DNA from 2 places in the Flexivirga sp. YIM B11880 genome. Region 2 is predicted to be linked to the other one. Evidence: riboswitches for the same ligand, from Rfam matches in the RefSeq annotation. Region 2 holds a riboswitch; the other holds the start of a gene.

Region 1 (8,994 bases), on a different contig from region 2:
GCCGCGACGTAGATGCGGTCGGCGTCGAAGCCACGGGACGCCGAAGCGCGCACGAAGATCGGGAAGCGGGCGGCTGCATCGCCATACACGGTGCCGATGGACAGCATCCGCACCAGCAACGCGATCGCCCCCATGAGCAGCAGTGACGCGCCGATCAGCCAGCCGTTCGGGTGCTGCCAGTCGACGTCGAGCATCGGCGAGAAGACGAGCAGTCCGCCGACGACCGACAGCAGCGCGAGCAGTTGCAGGCCGAACCGCGCGCCGCCGCCGGGCTGCTGGTCGACCAGCGGATCCTCGTCCTCGACGACCTGGACCGGCACCGGCTCAGGCCGGTCCAGCGGTCGCCCGTGCGGGTCGACCTGGGGCAGCTCGGTGAGCATCTCGACGATGCCGACGTCCTCGACGCGATAGCTGTCCTCGATGACCTCACGCACCTGCACGCGCTGCAACCCGCTGCGGTGGATGAGGATCAGCCACATCCGCATGCTGTATGCCGCGGTCAGCAGGACCACGCAGGTCAGCGCCGCGAAGGCGATCCGCGAGCTCAGGTCACCGTCGATGCCGCGTCGCGCCGCCTCGTCGACGATCAGGTCCTTGGACACGAAACCGACGAGCGGCGGCACCCCGGCCAGCGCCAGCAGCCCGATGCCCAGCATCCGGCGGCAGACCGGGTGCTTGCTGAGCGCGCCGGACAGGCGCTCGACGGTGGTCCCACTGACCAGCACCGACAGCCAGCCGATCATCAGGAAGAGCAGGGCCTTGAACATCGCGTGCGACAGCAGATGCGCGATGCCGAGGTCGGCACCGGTGCGCGGCGCCAGCACCGCGAGTCCGAGCAGCATCAGCGCGACCTGGGACACCGTCGACCAGGCGAGCAGCCGTTTGAGGTCGTGCTGGAGGAAGGCCAGGATGCCGGCGCCGACCATCGAGACGGACGCGACGACGGTCAGCACGACACGCGCGGTGTCGGACAGCTCGAGCAGGGTGACCAGCTTGCCGAGCACGACCGTGCCGGCCGCGACCATGGTGGCCGCGTGGATCAGCGCCGACGCCGGTGTCGGGCCCTCCATCGCGTCGGGCAGCCAGTCCTGGAACGGCACCTGGGCGGACTTGCCGGCGACCGCGCAGATGATGCAGAGCAGTGCGGCGGTGAGTGCGGTGTGGTGTCCTGCCGCCGCGTGCGTCCAGTGCACGACGATCGCGGCGATGTCGGTGCTGTGCGCGCCGAGGGAGAGGATCGCCATACCGATGACCAAGGGGGTGTCCGCGATGCGGGTCACCAGGAAGGCCTTGTATGCCGCCCGCCGCGCCTTCGGTCGCTCCGACTCGTGGCTGATGAGCAGGTAGGAGCACCAGCCCATCAACTCCCAGCCGATCAGAGTGAGCAGTAGGTCGCCGGACAGGACGACCAGCTGCATGGCCGCGGTGAACAGCCCTACAGTGGCGGCGAATTGGCGATAGCGGGGGTCGCTGTAGAGGTACCACCGGGTGAAGAGCTGCACCGCCCAGGAGACCAGCCCGACGGCGACGGCGACGAGCACCGACGGCCGGTCGACCTGCAGGTGCAGCGGGATGCTGAGGCCTGGACCGACCGGCAGGTCACCGATCGTCTGCGGTGCGGCGACGGCTCCGCCGCGGACCTGTTGGAGCAGCAGGCCGATCGGCGCGAGCAGTCCCAGGAAGCTCAACACGGCCGTGACGGCGAACGCCGGAGTGCTGCGTCGGGTCAGCAGGATGACCAGCACCGGGACGGCGGCCGGCAGCAGCACGACCAGGTGACTCGGCTGGAGCGGGAAGTCCACTGCGAGCGTCGTGGGGTCGAAGCGGCCGTCGGCGAGGATCACTCGGACTCCCCCGGCTGCGCCATGTCGACGTTTCCGCGGCCGCGGAACACCGCGAGGATCACGCCCAGGGCGACTGCGATCTCGGCAGCAGCGATCGTGATGACGAAGATCGTCATCACCTGCCCGGCCCGCAGCGTGTCACTCGTCAGCGAGCCGACGGTCACGAAGAGCAGCCCGGCGGCGGCGAGCATCAGCTCGACACCGATCAGCACCAGGATGGCGTTGCGGCGGGCGAGCACTCCGTAGAGGCCGATGCCGAAGAGCAGCCCGACGACGAGCATCGGCAGCGCGGAATGGATCACTGCAGCTCTCCCTGCATCTCCGACCGGCCACGTCGCCCGATCGGCAGCCGGGCCAGCGCGAGCGCGGCGATCAGCGCGACGAGCAGCAGCGCCGAGAGCACTTCGAACGGCCACACCCAGCTGCCGAAGAGCCGGACGGCGAGCAGGTGGGTGCCACCGCCGTTGATGCGCTGCTTGTCGTTGCCGAAGGCGCTGATCAGCACCGTCGCGAGCAGTGCCGCGGTGGCCGCGCCGACGACCAGTGCGGCGGCACGTTGCATCAGCGGGGTGTCGTGCTCATGACTGCGCCCGATGGGTGCGCGGGTGAGCATCAGCGCGAACAGCACGAGGATGACGACGGCGCCGACGTAGACGAGCAGCTGCACCAGTGCGACGAATTCGGCGCCGAGCACCAGGTAGCAGCCGCACAGCGCCGCCAGGCTGACGATGAGCCAGAGCGCCGAGTGCACCAGGTGTTTGGTGGTCACGGCGAGCAGCGCCGAGGCGACACTGATCGCCCCGGCGATGGTGAAGAGCACGTCGTATGTGGTCACGACGGCTCATCCTCCACCGCCGCCGGGGGCGGCACCGTCCGCATCCACTCACCGAGCTTTTCCTTCTCGTGCAAGAGGTTCCGGATGTCGCCGTCGGCGTATTCGAACTCCGGGCTCCAGAAGAGCGCGTCGAAGGGGCACACCTCGATGCAGATGCCGCAGTACATGCACAGGCTGAAGTCGATGGCGAAGCGGTCCAGCACGTTGTGCTGGCGGGCGCGGCCGCCTTCGGGTCCGGGTGGTGTCGTTTCCTTGTGGGAGTCGATGTAGATGCACCAGTCCGGACACTCCCGCGCGCACAGCATGCAGGACGTGCAGTTCTCCTCCAGCAGCGCGATGACGCCGCGGCTCCGGTCCGGCAGGTCGGGCTGCACGTGGGGGTACTGCTGGGTGTGGGCGTGCGTGACCATGGTGCGGGCCGTGGTCGCCATACCCTTCGCGAGGCCGGTCAGGAATTTGCTCATGAGCTCACCACCACTCCGACTGCGGTGATCGCCAACTGCAGCAACGCGATCGGGACCAGACCCAGCCAGGCCACGCGCTGCAACTGGTCCTCGCGCAGCCGCGGCCAGGCGACCCGGATCCAGATGATGACGAACGCGAAGATGCCGCCCTTGACCAGCATCCAGAGCCAGCCCACCGAGTCGGCGAAGGGTCCCGCCCAAGCACCGAGCCAGAGCGCTGCGAGCAGGAACGACATGACCACGATGCCGGCGTATTCGGCGAGCAGGAAGAGCGCGAACCGCAGCCCGGTGTATTCGGTGTAGGGGCCCATCACCAGCTCGGAGTCGGCGACCGGCATGTCGAAGGGCGGGCGCTGCAGCTCGGCGGTGGCCGCGACCAGGAAGACGATCGCGCCCGGCAACTGCCAGAGCAGCCACCACGGGTTCCATGCGTGCGCGATGCCGACCAGCGACAAGGAGCCGGCCGCGATCGCGAACGACGCGCAGACCAGGATCAGCGGCAGCTCGTAGGAGACCAGCTGAGCGGCGGTGCGCATGCCGCCGAGCAGGGAGTACTTGTTGCCGCTGGACCAGCCGGCCATCAGCGTGCCGAGGGTGCCGACACCGCTGATCGCGAGGAACCAGACGAGGCCGCCAGGAACGTTGGCGCCGAAGAAGTCGGGGCCGAACGGGATCACTCCGAGCGCCAGCAGGTAGGCCACGATGCCGAGGGCCGGCGCGACCCGGAAGACGCTCTTGTCCGCGGCGAGCGGGACGACGTCTTCCTTCTGAGCGAACTTCACGCCGTCGGCGATGAGCTGGGCCCAGCCGTGGAAACCGCCGGCCTCCATCGGCCCGAGCCGTCCCTGCATGTGGGCCATCACCTTGTGCTCGGTCTGCCCCACGAGGAGCGGCAACACCAGGAACGCGGCGAGCACACAGACGGACCGTACGACGACTTCGACGAAGTCATTCATCGGGGACCCCAGGATTCGTCGGGCACGCCCGGCGGCTGCAACCGGCGGCGGGGCGCGCGGGCCGGTTTGCCGTCGGTGCCGCCACCGCCGGGCTCCTTGGCGCCCGGCCACGGCTTGCTCGCGCGTGCCGCGAGAACGAACGACTTGCGCAGCGGGTTGCCGTCGAAACCGTCCGGCAGCAACAGCTTTCGCAGCTTGCCGTTGCCCGTCTCGGTGAAGTCGTCGAAGTGGATGCCGAACATTTCGAACGTTTCCCGTTCGTGCCACGCCGCGCCGTGCCACAGCACCGTGCAGCTCGGCAGGCTCGCGCCGTCCGCGATGCGGGTCTGCACGAGGATTTCGCGCAGTGCGCCGGGCGTCACGTCATACAGGTGCACGACGACGTCCAAGCCGGGGTCTTCGTCGACGTCGGTTTGATCGACGGCGGTGAGAAAGTCGAAGAAGGTGAAACCTTCGTCGCGTTGCTGCTCGAGCGTGACGATCCATTCGCCGGGCGGGCAGGAGACGCGAGGGACTTCGTAGGGTTCGACGCTCACGCGGACTCCCCCGGCGGTGCCACGAGCGGGCGGCTCACTTCGCCGGCGGTGACCTTGCGGCCTGCGTAGCCGCTGAGCTTGGCGCGCAGGCCCTTGGTGTGCAGCTTCTCCTCGGCGATCTGCTCCTGCAGGACGCGGATGCCCTGCAGCAGCGCCTCGGGACGCGGCGGGCAGCCCGGCACGTAGACGTCGACCGGGATCAGCTGGTCGACGCCCTTCGTGACGCAGTAGGAGTCCCAGTAGGGGCCGCCGGAGTTGCTGCACGCACCGAAGCTGATGACGTATTTGGGTTCGGGCATCTGGTCGTAGAGCCGGCGGACCGCGGGGGCCATCTTGTCGGTGACCGTGCCCGAGACGACCATCAGGTCGGCCTGCCGCGGGCCGGGTGCGAACGGTATGACGCCCAGCCGGATGAAGTCGTGCCGTGCCATCGATGCTGCGATGAATTCGATGGCGCAGCAAGCCAATCCGAAGTTGAACACCCAGAGGGAGTAGCGGCGGCCCCAGTTGAGCACCACCCGCATGGGCTTCGGGGCGACTTCTTGCCCCGCGCCGACGCGGGGCATGGGCAGGTCAGTGGTCACCGGTCAACTCCTTCCCGGACACGCTCCGCGGTGGCCGAGGAGCGACGAAGGAGCGTCTCGAGGTCCCCGTGTCCGCTTCGTCCGCCCAGGTCAGCAGGCGGCGGCGGGCGGCGTGCAGCAGGCCGACGAGCACGACCGCGATGAAGATGCCCATCTCCACCAGGCTGGCGATGCCGAGGTGATGGTCACGCAGCACCAGCGCCCAGGGGAAGAGGTAGACGGCGTCGACGGCGAAGACGACATACAGGAAGGCATAGGTGATGTAGCGGAAGTGTGTCTGCGCCCACCCGCCCGCAACCGGGTCCACGCCGGACTCGTAGGTCGTCAGCTTGGCCAGGCCGGGTGCTCGCGGTGCCAGCAGCCGCCGGGCGATCATGGCAGCGACGAACAGCACCGCTCCGGCGACACCGACGCCGAGCAGCACCACGTAACCGGTCACTCCCGAGGACACCCGGGCAGCCTAACGAGCGGACGCCTCCGGGTGGGCGAGGCGCTCCCAGAGTGGACGCTTCGGGGCGACCGCTCGGCGGCGAGCGCGGCGTGTGATCCACCTCACGAACGTGAAGAATTGCTGTTCATTTTGACTATTCCGGTAACTCGTACTTATGGTTGCACCAGTCACGAGTTCCAGCGTCAAGCCCTGGCTTGCTGGACGGCAACCCTCACGCACGTGGCGGGGTGCCCCAGGTGAATGACTAGGCCGCACAGGCTGGTTCGGCGTATGCCGGATCGGTCGGCGCGGCAAGCACGGCAGTTCCCACATCACCGGGCGATGCGGCACGACGCGTCGCACGGTTCGAGCACGGCCGGGCGCCTTCCAATTGCCAGCGACCCTGAGGAAACCATGTCCGACGACACCTCCGACGCCCCGACGACCATTCCTTCCCTGCCGCCGAGGCGCACCTCCCGCCGCGGAGTGGTGATCGGCGCCGCCGTCATCGCCTTCGTCGTGGGCGGTGGTGCCGGCTTCGCCACCGGCCGGGCCACTGCGAGTGGCGACGCTGCACCTGGGCAGCACCTGACCATCGTGAAGATCGGCGTCACCGACGCCGACCAGGGCTATTGGCCGGTCTTCAAGAAGCTCGCCCGGCAGCACGGCATCAACCTGCAGACCGTCAACTTCCAGGACTACACACAGGCGAATCCTGCTGTCGCCCAGGGCCAGCTGGATCTCAACCTCTTCCAGCACCTGGTCTTCCTCGCGAGCTACAACGAGCAGGCGCACCAGAACCTGACGCCGATCGGGTCGACGTATGTCGTGCCGCTCAGCCTCTACTCGTCGAAATACAAGAAACTGCAACAGATCCCGGCGGGCGGCACCATCGCCATACCGAATGATCCGACGAACCAGGCGCGTGCGCTGCTCGTGCTGCAGGCGGCCGGCCTGGTGACGCTGAAGAACGGGGGCAACATCCTGGCCACTCCGGCGGACATCGTCCGGAGCCGGTCAAAGGTCACGGTGACGCCCGTCGACGCGGCGCAGACGGTGACGTCGCTGTCCTCCACCGCCGGCGCGGTCGTCAACAACAACTTCGCGCTCGACGGTCATCTCGACCCGACCAAGGCGCTCTACTCGGACAACCCGCGGTCGGCGACGGCCGAGCCCTACATCAACGTCATCGTGGCCCGAGCTGCGGACAAGAACAACCCGACGTACGCCGAGGTCGTCAAGCTCTACCAGGACCCGCGCGTGCAGAAGCTGGTCGTCGCCGAGTCGAAGGGGACCAGCGTCCCGGTGAAGAAGTCAGCGGCCCAGCTGCAGCAGATCCTGTCCGGCCTGCAAAAGACCGTGAGCACGCAATGACCGAGGTCGTGTCGAGAACCGTTGACTCCGAGCCTGATTCGGCAGCGCCGTTGGTCCGTCTGCAGTCGGTGTCGAAGACCTTCGGCCGCCGCGACGACCAGCACCACGCGCTGACGGACGTCGACCTGGAGATCCGGCGGGGGGAGATCTTCGCGGTCATCGGCTACTCCGGGGCGGGCAAGAGCATTCTCGTGAGGCTGATCAACGGGCTGGAACGGGCCACCTCCGGCACCGTGATCGTCGACGGGGTCGACATCACCAGGCTGCGCGGGAAAGCGCTGCGGGCGGTGCGGCAACGCATCGGCATGGTCTTCCAGCGGTTCAACCTGATGCGGTCGCGGACGGTCTTCGGCAACGTCGCCTACCCGCTGCAGCTCGCCGGACTCGGCCGTGCCGAGCAGGAGCGGCGAGTCGCCGAACTGCTTTCCTTCGTCGGCCTGCTCGACAAAGCGTGGGCTCACCCCGAGGAATTGTCCGGCGGCCAGCAGCAACGAGTCGGTATCGCCCGGGCGCTGGCGACGCAACCGGATCTGCTGCTCGCCGATGAGTCCACCTCCGCGCTCGACCCGGAGACGACCCGGGAGGTGCTCGCGCTCTTGCGACGGGTCAACGAGGAACTCGGGATCACCATCGTGGTCATCACCCACGAGATGGACGTCGTCCGCGCAATTGCCGACCGCGTGGCGGTCCTGGACTCGGGCCGGATTGTCGAAACCGGCACGGTGCGAGAGGTTCTCGGCTCACCGACGGCGGAGACGACGCAGCGGTTCGTCGCGGCTGCGGTGGGGAACCGCCCTGACGCCATACAGCTGGAGCGGCTGCGCGCGGAGCACTCTGACACCCTCGTCACGGTGTCCGCTGACGGCGATCGGGTGCTGGGCCGGGTTCTCAGCTCGGCCGCGCGGGAGCACGGTGTCGACTTCGAGATCCTGTATGGCGGGATCACCGATCTCAAGCACGAGTCGCTCGCCTCGTTCACGCTCGCGCTGAGCGGCCCGGAAGCGGGTGTGCAGGCGACGATCTCGGCCCTGCACGCAGCGGGCGCGGTGGAAGGACAACCGCGATGACCACCGACTGGTCGACGCTGTGGCCGACCTTCGAGACGGCGATCGGGCAGACGCTGCTGATGGCGGTCGTCACGATCCTGCTCGGCGGGCTGATCGGGCTGATCCTCGGCGTCGCGTTGTTCACGACGCGCACCGGCGGCTTGCTCACGAATCGCCCGGTCAATGCGGTGCTCAACGTGGCGGTCAACATCGTGCGGCCGATCCCGTTCATCATCTTCGTGACCGCGATCGCTCCCCTGACCTTGCGGACGATGGGATCCACCATCGGGACCACGGCGGTGCTCTTCCCGCTGGTCATCGCGGCGACGTTCGGGGTCTCGCGCATCGTCGAGCAGTCGCTGGTGTCAGTGGATCCCGGGGTCGTCGAGGCAGCGGAGGCGATGGGTGCCGGCCCGTGGCGGATCGTGCAGACCGTGCTGGTGCCGGAAGCGCTCGGCCCGCTGATCCTGGGCTACACGTTCGTCTTCGTCGCTGTGGTCGACATGACCGCGATCGCCGGTGCGGTCGGTGGCGGCGGCCTCGGTGACTTCGCGATCACCTACGGCTATCACCGGTTCGACTGGGCGGTGACCTGGATCGCCGTGGCGGTGATCATCGTGCTGGTGCAACTCGCGCAGTTCGGCGGGAACGCGTTGGCGCGCAAGGCGCTCCGGCGGTAACCCCTCAGCCGAAGAGCGCGTTCAGCGAGTCATGGCTCCGTCCGCCGGCGAGCTCGCGATAGGTGCCGTGCTCGAGCAGCTCGTGCGCAGCCCGCTCGAGGTGTCCGAACACTGCTGCCGCCAGTGACGATCCGGCGGACACGCGGCGCACCCCGGCGGCCTTCAACTCGGGGACGCTCGGCGCGGAAGGTCCGGTCAGGACATTGACCGGAGCGTCGATGGAGGCGGTCAGGCGGGACAGGATG
Region 2 (8,994 bases):
TAACTGATTGCCGGCACGAGCGCGCGACGGTGTTCGCGCCGCGCGGCGCGCTGCTCCGAAGTCTCGCGAGGCGGCCGGCCCTTGCCCTGAGGGCCACGGCCGCGCCCTCGGGGGCCGCGAGACCGACGGCGAGCGGGCGCGGCGGGGTCAGGTGAGGTCATGGTGATCGACCCCATTGTCGCAAACGCCGGCGGCATCCGTCGCATCGATTTGCCGTCGGTCAGACGGCGCGGGCAACCACCTCACCGAACAGTTCCTCGCCGTCGACGTCGAGTCCGCGGGCCCGGAACCAGGCGGCCACGTTGACACAGTCGCGCTGCAGCAGCTCCATGCCGTGGGGGTTGCCGAACAGGTCGACGGTCTGCGGCAGGTCGATCAGCACCAGCCGCTCCCCCGCGACGAGCAGGTTGTATGCCGACAGGTCTCCGTGCACACAGCCGATCGAGGCAAGCCCACTGATGGCGTCATACAGCTGGGTCCAGAGGATTTCCAACAGGTTCCGTTCAGGACGAGTCGCCGCCAGGCGCGGTGCCGGTGAGCCTTCGTGGTCGACGACGAGCTCCATGAGCAGCTCGGTGCCGTCGATCTGTACCGGGTACGGCACCGGCAGTCCGGCTCGGGTGAAGCGGACCAGCGACTCCCACTCGGCCCGCGCCCACCTGCTCGCCGCGACCGACTTGCCGAAGGACGTGCTCTTGGCCATCGCGCGGGCCTCCCGGCCGCCCTTCTTGGGCAGCCTGCGGCCCTCGGTGTAGGTGGTGTTGCGGTGGAACGTGCGATGTGCGGCGTCCCGATAGCGCTTGGCGGCCAGGACGACCCTGCGGTCGTCCAATGGCGCAGACCGCTCCAGCAGGAAGACGTCGGCTTCCTTGCCGGTCTTGAGAATGCCCAGCTCGGTGTCCACGGCGGCGTCGTCGGTGATGATCCAGTCGGGCCACGGTTGCGGGCCGCGGCTGAGCGGTTCGCAGCTGCCCCAGGTCGACCAGCGCTGGTTGTCGCCCAGCTCGCCGATCTCCTGGTAGTCGAAGGTGAATCGCGGGTCGGCCGCGTCGGCCGTGTCAGTGGAGGACGCAGCCTCCGGGTGTTGCGTCATACGAAGTGCTCCGATCGAGGAAGTGCATGGAAACGGGCATGCTGACCCGGACTTCTGCCATGACGGCCTCCTCTCGATCGGTGCGACGGGTGTCGTCGCCGCGGGTGTGCTCACTCTCGCCGTCCTGCGGCGGCGTCGGCAACTGGTTTTCTGATCGACCGGCATACCGACGCATTGAGCGGCATACGGAATCGGGCTGATTCCGTATGCCGCTCAATGCGTTGTCCTGCCGCTCAATCAGGACGGCGGGTTTGTCGTTGGTCAGCTCTTGGCTGCGGTCAGCCCCTGCTCGAGGTCGGCGATGATGTCGTCGATGTGCTCGATGCCCACCGAGAGCCGCACGAGGCCGGGCGTCACGCCGGCCGCGAGGCGGTCCTCGTCCGGACCCTGCGAGTGGGTGGTCGAGGCGGGGTGGATCGCGAGCGAGCGCACGTCACCGATGTTGGCCACGTGCGAGTGCAGCGTGAGCGCCTCGACGAACTTCTTGCCCGCCTCGACGCCACCCGCGATCTCGAACGCGAGCACCGCTCCCGAGCCGAGCGGCGTGTATTTCTGGGCCAGTTCGTAGTATTCGTTGCCCGGCAGCGACGCCCAGCGGACCGACTCGACCTGGTCCTGCTCCTGCAGCCACTCGGCGACCTTGCGGGCGTTGGCGACGTGCCGCTCGACCCGGAGGCTGAGCGTCTCGATGCCCTGCTCGATGAGGAACGCGTTGAACGGCGAGATCGCCGCGCCGAGGTCGCGCAGCAGCTGCACGCGGGCCTTCAGGATGAACGCGAGGTTCGCGCCGAGCGGGCTGCCGACGCCGAGGTCCCGCGCGTAGACCAGACCGTGGTAGGCCTCCTCCGGCGTGTTGAATCCGGGGAACTTCTCCGGGTCCTCGCCGAAGTCGAAGTTGCCGCTGTCGACGATGACGCCGCCGATGGACGTGCCGTGGCCGCCGAGGTACTTGGTGGCGGAATGGATCACGATGTCGGCGCCGTGCTCGATCGGACGCAGCAGGTATGGCGTGGCGATCGTGTTGTCGACGACGAGCGGCACACCGTGGTCGTGGGCGACACCGGCGACCAGCTCGATGTCCAGGATCTCCGACTTCGGGTTGGACACCGTCTCGGCGAACACCAGCTTGGTGTTCGGCTGGAACGCTGCCGCCCAGCTCTCCGCGTCGGTGCGGTTCTCCACGAACGTGGTCCGGATGCCGAGCTTGGGCAGCGTGTGCTTCAGCAGGTTGAACGTCCCGCCATACAGGCTGGGGCTGGCGACGATGTGGTCCCCGGCCTCGACGATGTTGAGGATGGCGAGGGTCTCCGCGGCCTGACCGGAGGCGACCAGCAGCGCGCCGACGCCGCCTTCCAGGCTGGCGATGCGCTGCTCGACGACGTCGGTCGTCGGGTTCATCAGCCGGGTGTAGATGTTGCCGAATTCCTTGAGCCCGAAGAGGTTTGCCGCGTGCTCGGTGTCGTTGAACTGGTAGGACGTGGTCTGGTAGATCGGCAGTGCCAGCGACCCGGTGGCCGGGTCGGCGGTCTGGCCGGCGTGGATCTGCCGCGTCTCGAAGGACCAGTTGGGGGTTGCGTCGCTCATCGTGACCTTCCATGCCTCGAGGAAACGCCGGAGGCGACAGGCGCCGCCCTCGGCGGCGGGACTCACGTTCGTGATGCCCGCGCTTGCCAGCCGGCGATCTGCACCGGCGGCCTGGTCCTCACCCGGGGCACCCCACCGCGGAGGAGGGTTGCCGGTCAGCGAGCCGGGGCTTGGCGCTGACACTCATGACCTGGTCGGGATCGTAGCCCGCACCCTTTCCGCAGTCATAATCGTCTCTAACTGTGGACGCGTCAGAGTGTTATGTATGGCGCGGCCGATCCAGCCTTCCGGAGGGCGCGCCACTTGACGCCGGAGCGCTATCTTCTTAAATTGCTAGCATGCCAGCAAATTCCAAGGAGGGCGGCAAAGCCCAGTTCAACGTCTATCTCCCCCCGGAGGTGATCCGTGCGGTGAAGCACCGCGCCATCGACGACGGCCTCAGCCTCTCGGCGCTCGTCGAGCAGGCACTGCGTGACTACCTCGACCAAGGAGCTGCGAAATGACCCTCTTCGTGCAACCCATCCGCTTCACCGACAACATCGACGCAATGTCGGATCTGCTTGTCGGGCTGGGGCTTTCGGTCAGCATCACGAGCGACAAAGGCGGCTGGGTCGTGCTCTGCGGGCGCAGCGGCACCGTCGCGCTGCACAGTGCTGCCGACTCCGCCTCGGGCGCACAGCCGGGCACAACCTCCCTCTCCTTCGAGGAGACCGGCCTCGACGCCCTCGCGAGGCAACTCGCCGCGAGCGGCTTCGGCACCGAAGGTCGTCCAGGTGAGTCGATGGTGTACGACGAGGCCTACGGCCGCGCGATCACGGTCACGCTCGGTGACGACGAGTTGATCATCAACGGTCGATCCGATGACCTCTACGGCTACACCAGCACAGGGGTCGAGCCGGGCATCGGCGATCTGCAGGTGACGCCGATCCGGTTCGTCGACGACCAGACTCCGGACCGACGGCTGCTCGAAGCCCTCGGCTTCGCGGTCGTGGGCGAGGCGAGCGACTACTTCACGCAGCTGGCGCTGCCCGGCGCCGGAGGCGCCGTCGGCCTGCACCACACCGGTGGCGGCGAACCGCCCGTCATACCAGGCCCGTTCGCGGTGCAGTTGTCGTTCGAGACGATCACTCCCCTTGCCGACATTGCCGAACGCGCGCAGTTCGCCGGTGCGCGTGCCGAGTTGCACGAGTCGGAGTTCGGCGATCACCTGGCCATCACCGACCCCGACGGTCAGCAGATCCTGGTGCACGCCGCCTCGGAGTGAACACAGCGGCCGTGGCGTCATAGAACCCGACAGCTCAGCCGCGGTAGCGAGCGACCACGCGATAGAGCACCGGATCCTCGTCGCCGTACGGCGAGAGGCCGTCCGACTCCTGGTCGCTCACGACGTCGAAGCCGAAGCGGCCCTCGAGCGCGGTGCGGAACTCCGCGGCGTTCTGGAAGCGCCGGTAGTGGTTGCCGAACGTCTTCGTGCGCTTCTCGTCCTCGTCGGTGCGGAACTCCGCGGCGAAGAGATCACCTTCGCGAGCCACGGAGGCAATGTGCGACAGAAGGTCCTCCTGCACGTCCGCCTTGATCGAGTGGAGGAAGAACCGCAGGTAGAAGACCACACCGTCCTCGTGCCGGTCCCGGAAACTGCGCAGCGCCGTCCCCAACGCGTCGGAGTCGGACACGTCGCACACCGCGAATTCGGCGTGCTCACCGACGCCCAGCTGCTCGGCGCGCAGCTGCGCCCGCTCCACGGCCACGCCGGACTGGTCGATGCCGAGGACGCTGCGGCCGGTCAGCGCGAAGGCGCACGAGTCGCGGCCGTCGCCGCAGCCGATGTCCAAGACCGCATCCGGCAGGCCGTCCAGCTTGCTGACCTCGTCGAAGAACGTCGAGCCCTCGGTATTGCTGTGTCGAGCATAGAAATTGGACCAGTAGACGCGATCCCGCTGCGGGATCGTCAGCACACCGTCGTCGGCGACGTCGGTGCGCGCATGCGACCAGTGGAATCCCGGTTTGGGCAGCCGCCAGTCGTCGCCGTAGATGTGAGCGACCAGCGGTTCGGGGTTGCGGGGGCGCAACACCTTTCCACCCGGGAAGTCGACCAGCTCGGTGCCCTGGTAGTCGGCCCTGGTGTAGCCGCGGGTGCCGGCCACGCCCCAGGGGAACCGCAGGCGGCCCTCCGGGTCGAAGTAGAGATGGAACAAGTCGATCCGATAGTTGCGGTCCTCCGGGTCGTGCACGTGCAAGACCCGCTGCCGCATATCGACCTCGAGGCCGGCTTCCAGCAGTGCGAGGGCGATCGCGATGAGCTCCTCCGCCGCTTCCGGACCGGTCCGGTGCTCGGAGATGTATGCCGCGTCGAAGTCGGCGTCGTGCCCGATGTAACCGCCCTCGCGCACCGATCCCAACAGCGTGCCGTAGATGATGAACACGTCGTGCCCGAAGCGATCGCCGACCACGTCCCGCACCTGCGCATAGAGCCCGGCGACCCTTCGCTGCCATTCCTCGTCGAGCCGCTTGGACAGCAGGATCCGGCCGGTCTGCGTCAGGATGTAACCCTCGTCCAGCCGCTGCTGGAGCGTGGCGAGGTCGAATGTGCCGGACTTGGCCGCCCGCAGGAACATGCCGTGGCCGGTGATGGGCAGCGGCTGCCCGGCATACCGCACCGCGAGCCGGTCGCCCTTGCGCAGGTAGGCCCAGATCTCCGTGACCTGGAAGGAGAACGCTCGCGCCTCGAACCCCTCGCGGACATTGCGGCGGCCGTCGGCTCGACCGGCGGCGACCCCGCCGCCGACGTACCGCTGATGAGTGGACGCTGCCTGGGCCGACGGCGCCGCCTCGTCCTCCTTGGTCACGCGCATGCCGGCGAGGGAGCCGGCCGGGGTCGGGTAGGTCCTGGACAGCTGGATCGGTCCGACGTGGAGTGTCACGGGAGTCGGCGCGGCGCTGATCGGCACCATCACCCAGCCGGAGATCTGCGTCTCGGCGACCCGCTCGACGACCCCCGTCACGGGGACCGACGGTTTGGTCCCGCCGGCCCCTTTGCCTTGCAGCTCCCGCATCGCCCGGCGGGCACGCCGTAGCCCTCCGCGCGATCGCTCCGGGAGCCGGTCGATGATGCGTCGTCGCAACGCTGCCATGCGTCAGCCACCTCCGGGCCACGTTCGTCGTCGGCGCTGCCGGTCCGCGCTACGGCAGACCGCTCCCGCAGGGCAGCATCGACATCGAGTCCAGGGATCTTCTCAGCGGGGATTCAGCAAACATACCTGGAAAGTTCGGCGCATCAAGCAAGGTGTGGTGCGTGTGTGCCGTCCTCCGCCGCAAACGCGTTCGTCTGCCGCGTCAGAGGAGGTGTGCGAGGGAGTAGATGACGAGGCCGACAAGGCCGCCGACCACGGTGCCGTTGATCCGGATGAACTGCAGGTCGCGGCCGACGTGCAGCTCGATCCGCTGCGACGCCTCCTGACCGTCCCACCGTTCGATGGTCTGCGAGATGACGGTGGAGATCTCGTGGCCGTAGGTGGTGACGACGTGCCCGGAGATCTCACCGAGCCGCCGGTCGAGGGCTCCCCGCAGGTTGTCGTCGGTGACTATCCGGTTGCCGAGGTCGGACAGCGCGCGGACGAGCCGCTCGCGCAGGTCACTCTCCGGATCTTCGAGTGCCTCCACCACGACGCGCTTGACGGACTGCCACATCCCGACCAGCGAGTCGCCGACGGACGGGTGCGACAGGATGCGCAGCTTGAGCGTCTCGGTGCGTTCCATGGTCGCCGGGTCGTTCTGCAGGTTGTCGGCGAGTTTGGCGAGCAGGTCGTCGATTGCGCGACGCACCTGATGGTCCGGGGTGTCGCGTATGTCGGCCAGCCAGCGGACCAGCTCGACGTGCAGCCGCGCCGCGACGGTGTCGTCCAGCCACCGCGGTGACCACCACGGCGCGCGGCTACCGATCAGCGAGGTCACAGTGGTCCCGTTGTCCCGGACCCAGTCGTGCAGCTCGCGCACGGCGAGGTCGACGACCTGCCGGTGCGAGTCGTCGCGCACGACACCTTCGAGCAGACTGCCGAGCAGCGGGGAGACCGGTTCGCGGCCCAGCCGCGGCAGGAGCACCCTGCCGAGGAAGTCGCCGACCTCGGCGTCACTGATCGAGTCGATACCTTTCGCGAGGGCCGGTGCCGACTCGGTCACCACTCGCCGGGCGTTGCCGGGGTCGGCCAGCCACCGGCCGACCCGCATCGGGACCTGGGCGGTGGCAAGCCGCTGCTGCACGTTCTCGGCGGTGAGGAAGTTGTCGGTGACGAAGTCCTCCAGGCTGTGCCCGATGCTGTCCTTGCGTTCGGGGATGATCGCCGTGTGCGGCACTTTGAGCCCGAGCGGGTGCCGGAAGAGAGCGGTCACCGCGAACCAGTCGGCGACGGCGCCGACCATCGCAGCCTCGGCAGCGGCGTTGACGTAACCCCACACACCACCGTGGCCGTGGGTGAGGACGAAGACGATGGCCGCAGCAACGAGCAGCGAACTGGCGATCAGCCGCATCCGGCGCAACCGGGTGCGCCGGATGCGATCCGCAGGACTCAGCGTCCCGGTGCTCGCGGTGATCAGTGCGTCCATGCGACGGGCGCGTCGCTCTTCTGGGACAGGCCCGGCAGGTAGAGGAACGCGTATTTCGTGTAGTCCTGCCCGGCCGGTACCTCGAAGACCAGCGTCCCCGTGTAGCTCGTGGTCTTCCCCTTGCCGATCGTGACGACGTCGAACTGCTCGCGCTGGGGCACGATGTCGGAGATGGAGTCGGAGTCACAGACATTGTTGTGCGCGTCGCGCAGCGTGAAGTCGGTGCCGCCGAAGACGCTGGCGTTGCCGGACTTGTACCTCACGGTGACCTTGACCAGAAGGTAGACCTGGCCGTGCTGCGGGCCGAAGATGTCGTCGGCGGCAGGCTTCTTGGCGACCGGCTTCGCGGCGGTCATCGTGACGGTTCCCTCGTATCGCTGGGTCACGTCCAGCGGCTTGCCCCACGACGTCTTCTTGGTGCTCGGCGTGAGCACCGCCGGAGTGTCGTAGTTGTCCTGGGTCGTGCACACCTTCGACGGGTCGCCACCGCTGGACGTCGTCGGTTGGGCCGAGACGGTGGGGACGCCGGTGCCGCTGCTACTGCCACCGGCGTCGGTCGGAGCGACGGTCGGCACGCCGCTGCCGGTGCTGCTGGCCGTGGACGCGGTGGAGGTCGTGGTTGCCGGCGGCGCCTGCACGGCGGGGGCTCCGTTGTTGCAGCCCGCGACCGCACTCACTACGAGCACGACCGGCACCGCACCGAAAGCAAGCCTGTGCAAACCCCTGGTCCTCATGATCGTGACAAACCTTTCTCGATGAAGCGTCCGACTCCTCGCCGGTGCCGCGGAGGTGCGCGCTCAGGCTACGCGAACGGTCCACACCTCCGGCTTGCCGGATGTGTGCTCGTCCTTGGCGAATTCGCGCGCTCCTTCGCCAACCGGGACTCCTTGATGGGTCGCCGCCTGGCTGATCGCGGTGGCGATCCGGTCCCACACCGCTGCTCCCTGCGGGAAACCCATCTCCCAGGTCATCGCCTCCACTCCGATCACGGTGCGATCAGGCATCAGCTGCGCCCGCACGCGCGGGTAGGAGCCGTCGATCTGGATGACGATCGCGCCCTGCTCGGGGTGTATGTCGGTGACCCGGTCATCGGACGACGCGACGTGGGTGATCAGTTCCCCCGCGCGGGTCGGGTCCGCGCCGAGGGTGAGCGTGCGGCCCATCATCGTGAGGTGCTTGGTCGCCGGACCTGCGGTGATCGCCCGGCCGAAGTTGCCCTCGATCGCTCGGTCACGCACCTGTCGGTGCGCCGTGGGGACCTTCGATTTCATGAAGTACCAGACGAACGACCCGACGATGATGACCAGCAGCACCACGACCAGTTTGGCTAACACGGCCCCCAGTATGCCGATCCCGCGGGCCGGGACGTGTCAGTGGAGCGGCGCCGGCCGACGCTCGCCCGGCCGCTGGTATGCCGGACGAGGGTACGACACCAGCCGGACGAGCTCCGCGAGCGTGTCGAGCGAGCCGGCGAGCCGGGCCGACGGCACGTTGAGGCGCAGCGGCACGCACAGCAGCCGGGTGCCGATGCTGCGCACGACCACCTCGGGAGCCGGCGGCTCGTCGGCGTGCGCGTAGATCAGCAATCCTGCCTCGAGCCCCAGCGCGGAGGCGTACGCGAGCAGCGGGTAGAAGTCGGAACCGTCGTGCCGCGCGGCGAGCAGGTGGTAGGCCACGTTGCCGACGAGGACCGGCCGCTGGTCGCGCCGCAGCAGCAG

Evidence for each region. Region 2 has a riboswitch for S-adenosylmethionine ahead of ACN8HC_RS05370 (bifunctional o-acetylhomoserine/o-acetylserine sulfhydrylase). Riboswitches for the same ligand answer to the same signal wherever they lie in the genome.
Region 1: another riboswitch for S-adenosylmethionine. It lies ahead of ACN8HC_RS00520 (MetQ/NlpA family ABC transporter substrate-binding protein); the one in region 2 lies ahead of ACN8HC_RS05370 (bifunctional o-acetylhomoserine/o-acetylserine sulfhydrylase).

Annotation. Positions count from the first base shown of each region.
Region 1 is NZ_JBMAMH010000001.1:105,390-114,383, forward strand. Features, by position in the region: gene ACN8HC_RS00480 (NADH-quinone oxidoreductase subunit 5 family protein) at 1-1,844, opposite strand, end outside; gene nuoK (NADH-quinone oxidoreductase subunit NuoK) at 1,841-2,146, opposite strand; gene ACN8HC_RS00490 (NADH-quinone oxidoreductase subunit J family protein) at 2,143-2,679, opposite strand; gene ACN8HC_RS00495 (NuoI/complex I 23 kDa subunit family protein) at 2,676-3,143, opposite strand; gene ACN8HC_RS00500 (complex I subunit 1/NuoH family protein) at 3,140-4,099, opposite strand; gene ACN8HC_RS00505 (NADH-quinone oxidoreductase subunit C) at 4,096-4,635, opposite strand; gene ACN8HC_RS00510 (NADH-quinone oxidoreductase subunit B) at 4,632-5,201, opposite strand; gene ACN8HC_RS00515 (NADH-quinone oxidoreductase subunit A) at 5,209-5,670, opposite strand; SAM riboswitch class IV at 5,836-5,973, shown strand; gene ACN8HC_RS00520 (MetQ/NlpA family ABC transporter substrate-binding protein) at 6,064-7,023, shown strand; gene ACN8HC_RS00525 (methionine ABC transporter ATP-binding protein) at 7,020-8,090, shown strand; gene ACN8HC_RS00530 (methionine ABC transporter permease) at 8,087-8,749, shown strand; gene ACN8HC_RS00535 (isocitrate lyase/PEP mutase family protein) at 8,754-8,994, opposite strand, start outside.
Region 2 is NZ_JBMAMH010000002.1:179,445-188,438, reverse strand. Features, by position in the region: gene hrpA (ATP-dependent RNA helicase HrpA) at 1-176, opposite strand, end outside; gene ACN8HC_RS05375 (serine protein kinase RIO) at 221-1,093, opposite strand; gene ACN8HC_RS05370 (bifunctional o-acetylhomoserine/o-acetylserine sulfhydrylase) at 1,355-2,677, opposite strand; SAM riboswitch class IV at 2,752-2,868, opposite strand; gene ACN8HC_RS05365 (ribbon-helix-helix domain-containing protein) at 3,016-3,180, shown strand; gene ACN8HC_RS05360 (hypothetical protein) at 3,177-3,941, shown strand; gene ACN8HC_RS05355 (class I SAM-dependent methyltransferase) at 3,976-5,808, opposite strand; gene ACN8HC_RS05350 (DUF445 domain-containing protein) at 6,011-7,276, opposite strand; gene ACN8HC_RS05345 (DUF4352 domain-containing protein) at 7,264-8,010, opposite strand; gene ACN8HC_RS05340 (hypothetical protein) at 8,074-8,610, opposite strand; gene ACN8HC_RS05335 (McrC family protein) at 8,647-8,994, opposite strand, start outside.